2 regions of the Brevibacillus sp. FW306-2-1A-C05A genome follow, and region 2 is predicted to be linked to the other one. Evidence: predicted binding sites of a transcription regulator. Region 2 holds the regulator's gene; the other holds the start of a gene.
The links. Region 2 encodes LexA, which represses DNA repair genes until DNA is damaged. Its sites were predicted from a motif close to CGAACATATGTTCG; they were not measured.

Region 1 (3,091 bases), on a different contig from region 2:
TGCCGTATTGGACGAGAAGTACGATGACGGCCAGGAGCGCCGTTTCTTTATTTGGGGTTACTTCCCGGAGAGTGTCGCCGATGCGGACAAGAAATACCACATCGGAAGTTTTCCGGTAGGGATCAGCCAGGCCCAAAAGCACCATATTATGCTCGAAACCGATGCCAAGACAGGGCGGCTGATTCGTTTTGTCTACAAGCAGGCAGATGAGCAGTGGTCCACCGCCAAAACAGACAAGAGCCGGGATCGCAAAGGGGCGGAAGCGTTGTTGCGAAGACTCGTGCCTTCCGGAAGCAACCAGTTGAGGCTTGCCGATGTCGGCACCGACAAATATACGACGCTGGTGGCCGACCCGCTTATCGGCGGCGTTCCTGTCTACCGGATCGGGCAGATGAAAGAAGAAGGGATGTACACGATTACCGCAAATGCGTGGACGGGCAAGGTCGAGGAAGTTATCGTACAGCGCCCGGACAACATGGTCTTCCCCGCTCGCGCCAAGGCGATCAATGAACAGGGAGCGATGGAGCGATTGCTGCAAGCCATGCCGCTTGAACTGACCTACATTCACCAAAAGGATCGGCAAACAGGCGCGATGAGCTGGAAGCTTGGCTATGACCTGTCCTTCCGCCAGACCCGCTCGCACTGTTTTTGCGGGGGCGATGTGAAGATAGATACGACGTTGTATGTCGATGCGCTTACGGGACAGACGGTCGTAAAAGAATAGGGACAAGTAAAAAGAAAAAGCCGCACGCTCCAGAGAGAGCAAGTGCGGCTTTTTCGCATAGAAAGGACTAGGCGCTCGCTTCAAACCCGGTGATTTGATTCAGCGCAATTTTTTTGTCATCGGTCAAGACGAACTCCACGACGCCGTTTTTCATGCTGACGGCTTTAATGACACCGTTCAGGCTGTTGTCCGTGGTCGAGCCGTCTGTATTGGTTTGCTTTTCCGTATAGGTGATGTTGAAGCCGATCATTTGGGCGTACTGCAGCGAATTGCTCATGACGCTGCTGTCCGGCCTGACGCTCATGCCCACGACCTGATCGAGCTTGACGGTCATGCCGTTATCGAGCGTAAACTGCGTGGCGCCGTCTTTCATGGAGAAGCCTGTGACGACTGCGTTGGCGATTTCATCTACTTTGGTGATGTCGTCTGTGGTCGCCGGATTGCCGTCTTTGTCTACTTCCTTGGTCGTCTTGTACGAGATTTCCTTGCCGATCATGTTCATGAACTTCACGCTGCTATCCAGCGCATTTCCGGTCATGCCCTGCGATTCCAGACCTTTGATGTCCGCGAGCGGAATCGGGGTAGACTCTCCGGCGATGCGGAAGTAAATCTTGCCGCTGTCCATGTAAACGGCTTCGAGCACGCCTTCCTTCGTCTCTGTCGCAGTTTCTCCCGTCACCTCGTCTTTGGTCGTGAGGGAGTAGGTGGCGGTGCGCCCGATCAGCGACTCGTACTTTTCCAGCGTCAGCATGCTGTTGTTCGATTGCTCCATCAGCGTCGCCATCTTGGTGATTTTTTCCACCATGGTCATCATGCTCGTTTGCTGGATGAACTGGGAGTTGTCCATCGGGGACATCGGGTCCTGATGCTTCAACTGTTCCAGCAGCAGCTTCATGAAGGCGTTGTTGTCAAGCTCTGTGGTGAACTCCTTTTTACCTTGATAGCTCATATGTGGTTGAATATAAGGATTATTTTTAACGGTGGTTCCGATATCTGACATGTCGATCCTCCCTGAAGGTGGCGAGTCTAACCGTACGTGCTTGTACACTACTACTTATTATCGGTATAATGTGTCGAAGGATGAAGACAAACATTTGTTCGAATTTCGGCTTATCATAGCCGGAATTGTGTTATAATGGAAATAGAAACAGTTATGCAACGAGGAGATGAACGAGGGAATGGACCGTTTTGAATTGGTATCGGAGTATCAACCGTCCGGTGACCAGCCGACCGCGATCGCCGAACTGGTAGCGGGGCTTCAGGCAGGCAAGCGGCACCAGACGTTGCTCGGGGCCACTGGTACGGGAAAAACCTATACGGCCGCCCAGGTGATTGCCCAGGTGAACAAGCCGACACTGGTGATGGCGCACAACAAGACATTGGCTGCCCAGCTATGCGCAGAGTTCAAGGAGTTTTTCCCGAATAACGCGGTGGAATACTTCGTCAGCTACTATGACTACTACCAGCCGGAAGCGTACATTCCCCAATCGGATACGTTTATTGAAAAAGACTCCAGCATCAACGACGAGATTGACAAGCTGCGTCACTCGGCGACCAGTGCCCTGTTTGAGCGGCGCGACGTCATTATTGTGGCGTCGGTATCGTGCATCTACGGCTTGGGTTCGCCGGAAGAATACAAGGAGCTGCTGCTGTCGCTGCGCGTCGGCATGGAAAAAGGACGAGACGAGATTTTGCATCGGCTGGTCGACATCCAGTACACGCGCAACGACATCAACTTTACGCGGGGGACCTTCCGGGTGCGCGGAGACGTCGTGGAGATTTTTCCGGCGTCACAGAGCGAGCAGGCGATTCGCGTGGAGTTTTTCGGAGACGAAATTGAGCGGATCACCTCCATTGACGTGCTGACCGGAGAGATTTTAGGGCAGCGCGACCACGTAGCGATTTTCCCTGCGTCCCACTATGTCACCCGCGAAGAAAAAATGAAGCTGGCCGTCCAAAGCATCGAGGCGGAGCTGGAAGAGCGGCTGGCAGAGCTGCGCGCAGCCGGGAAGCTGCTGGAAGCGCAGCGGCTGGAGCAGCGGACGCGCTACGATATTGAGATGATGCTGGAGATGGGCTTTTGCTCCGGGATCGAAAACTACTCGCGCCATCTGACGGGGCTTCCGGCAGGGCACGCTCCGTACACGCTGATGGATTACTTTCCAGAGGACTACCTGCTGTTGATTGACGAGTCGCACATGACCTTGCCGCAGGTGCGGGGGATGTACAACGGCGACCAGGCGCGCAAGAACGTACTGGTCGAGCATGGATTCCGCCTGCCGTCTGCGAAGGATAACCGCCCGCTGCGATTCGAGGAGTTTGAGCAAAAAATCAACCAGGCGATATACATCTCGGCAACGCCCGGCC
Region 2 (3,091 bases):
CAAAAGATACAGCTCAGGCGAGAAGCCTCCCCGCTCCTTGCCGATCACAAACAAAACGCCGATGGCAAACGAGCCAATGATGTTCGCCAGCCACGTGCCTACAGGCCAGCCCGGCTGATTGGCAACCAGCGCCAGCACATAACGAAGCAACGAGCCGACTGCTCCCCCAACCGCTACAGCCACCCATGCCATTGGTCCCCCTCCTCAATTGCAAAACTGGCAGAAGTCGTCAGGAACAAAAAGACACCCGAGCGTCAAGCAAGGATGTCTGCCGTATCAATACAAGTAAGTTTACTGTTTTGGACGATTTTCCTCAAGATCTTCCACATAGCGGATGGAATCCAGATTCGCTCGAAGCGACATCTTGACCGCATCGATGTACTTTTGGCGCAGAGCTTTTTGCTCCTGCTTCTCCTCGTCAGTCAAGCCAACCTCGCGAGATTTCTTGACCAGTTCGTTGATTCGTTTAATTTCTGCGTCAGATACCACGTTCCGGTTCCTCCCACTCTGTAGTAATGCCGCTTTATTATATCATATCAGTCGGAACTGGCAAGAGAGCGGATGGCGGGCAAGTGCTCGAATCAGTCCGTTTCCGGGATGAACAAGGTCTGCCCCGGATAAATGAGATTGCTGTCGAGGTTGTTCGCCATTTTGATATCGAAAATCAGATCGCGCACATCCACCTTTTCCGAATGATGATGGCGCACAGCAATCGTCCAAAGACTGTCGCCGGAGCGAACGGTCACTTCTTTTCCTTTTAGCGGCTCTTTATGCGCAGAAGAGGCAAACACCAGTTCGGTAAGCAAGTAAAAAAAGAGAGAGAACGTCAGCAAAAACAAAATAGCTTGTCCTCTCGTGATGCCCAAACGGACGCGGCGAGGCTGCTTTTTCTCGAAACGGTTATGGATAGACATGGCATTCATAATATGACCCCCTGCAAACATACGTTCTATAAGTTCGTATCCCTATCATAAATGAGAACATATGTTCATGTCAATACAAAAACCGCCGTCTCGCAAATTCGCGCGGAGCTGCTGTGCGCAGCCGTTTTTGCTTCGGATGACGCTGCCGGGCGACTCTATTGGGGTGGATTTAGCTCGTTTCTAGCTGGTTGCTTGCTGCCTGAACAGAAGTCCAAGTGTGCCGCGTTGGTGCGGTTTGTGGCTTGGCGTAAGCTCGGCTCTTCGGTACTGGAGCGGCTGGCGGTTTGACGTGAGCTCGACTCTGCGACAGTGGAGCGGCTTGTGGCTCGACGTAAGCCCGGCTCCGCGACGATGGAGCGGCTTGTGGCTCGACGTAAGCCCGGCTCCGCGACGATGGAACTGTTTGCCGACTTGGAGTTAGCCCGGCTCTATTACAATGGAACGGCTGCAACTTACGGCTCCGGCCGCCCGCCCGCGCTTTTTTCGAGATTTGGCCGATGCTGTCGAATCAAATGCATTTACCCTGTCAAAAATTCCTGTTCGCATCAAAATCGAACTTATGTTTGTCGAACGCAAGCTCCCATGGTATAATATAGGAAAACATGTTCGAGAAATCAGGGGTGTCTCTCTATGTCAAAATTATCCAGCAGACAACAAGCCATAATCGAATTTATTCGCAAGGAAGTCCGGGACAAAGGCTATCCTCCATCCGTCCGCGAAATCGGCGAAGCTGTCGGACTTGCCTCCAGCTCTACTGTGCACGGTCATCTGGCGCGCTTGGAAAAGAAAGGGCTGATCCGCCGCGACCCTACCAAGCCTCGCGCCATCGAACTGCTGTCTGAGGAAGACCGCTTCCAGGACAACTTCGAGGACTCTGTCGTTCGCGTTCCCGTCATCGGGAAAGTAACCGCCGGGCAGCCGATTACCGCGATTGAGGACGTCGAAGAGTACTTCCCGCTTCCAGAAAATATCGTGACTTCAGACAAGGTGTACATGCTGCGGATTTCCGGGAACAGCATGATCGACGCCGGTATCCTGGACGGCGACTACGTAATCGTGCGCCAGCAGCACGTCGCCAACAACGGCGATATCGTCGTCGCCATGACAGAAGAAGACGAAGCGACCGTCAAGCGCTTTTTCAAAGAGAAGAACCACTTCCGCCTCCAGCCGGAAAACGCGACGATGGAACCGATCATTTTGGACAACGTCACCATTCTCGGAAAAGTCATTGGCGTCTATCGCCTCATCCACTAATCGTTCCAGCGCATGAAAAAAGGACAGCCTCCGCTGTCCTTTTTCGTCTCTATCATTATATTTATCTGGCAAGGAAAAACCAGACGATCATGCTCACCTGCAACACGACTTTGACAACTGCGCTTCCCAAAAAGCCGATCAGCGAGCCAAAGCCTGCCTTTACCGCTTTCTCTATCGGCTGCTTTTGCACGAGCAACTCCACCAGCACCACGAGCACGAACGGCATAATCAGCATCCCGAACGGCGGGAACACGAAGATTCCGAGAACAATCCCTACGGCCGCAGCCACCGAAGACCATTTGGAGCCGCCGTACTTTTTCACGAAAAACATGTTGGTCAACAAATCCGCACCGTACAGCAAGATACTGAGCACCACCATCCCCCACCAGAAAGACGCTGGCAACCCCGCTCCCGGATCGGCTATGAAAAAGTGGTAGAGCAAAAAGCCTGCCCACAGTAAAATCGTATCGGGTAGTACTGGCAAAAATATACCGGCGATACTTAGCGCGAAAAGCACCAACACGATAATCCAAAGAACAATATCCATTCTCTATGCACTCCTCTCACATAGGTAATACGAGAAAAAGCCGATTGAAGTTGCACTCTTCTTTTGCGAATCCGTGAGGCCGTCTGCGAGGAGTACCTGCCTATTTTAACGAAAGCGGAGGGTTACTATGACGCGAAACTGGCGCGACCTCTCTTATTTGCACAACGGGACACCGAAACAAAAAGCTGCGGGCCAGGCCATCGCCCAATCCGCGGTCATGCAGCGGCTGCAAGCGTTCGATCCCGTGCTCGCAGGTACGATCCCTCTGGACATCGACATTGCGGACAGCGATCTGGACATTATTTGCGAGTGCCACCACCTCGAGCAGTTTGCCGACGTCGTCCGCGCTTCGTATGCGGCGTATGAA

Region 1: the regulator LexA is predicted to act here: its motif matches at 1,812-1,825, upstream of uvrB (excinuclease ABC subunit UvrB).

What each region holds. Positions count from the first base shown of each region.
Region 1 is NZ_JBYSWV010000021.1:16,509-19,599, reverse strand. It holds gene AC3WJN_RS14125 (hypothetical protein) at 1-724, shown strand, start outside; gene AC3WJN_RS14120 (flagellar hook assembly protein FlgD) at 792-1,724, opposite strand; gene uvrB (excinuclease ABC subunit UvrB) at 1,903-3,091, shown strand, end outside.
Region 2 is NZ_JBYSWV010000001.1:48,640-51,730, forward strand. It holds gene crcB (fluoride efflux transporter CrcB) at 1-192, opposite strand, end outside; gene AC3WJN_RS00270 (DUF896 domain-containing protein) at 292-489, opposite strand; gene yneA (cell division suppressor protein YneA) at 582-923, opposite strand; gene lexA (transcriptional repressor LexA) at 1,554-2,177, shown strand; gene AC3WJN_RS00285 (DUF456 domain-containing protein) at 2,239-2,724, opposite strand; gene AC3WJN_RS00290 (DUF4269 domain-containing protein) at 2,852-3,091, shown strand, end outside.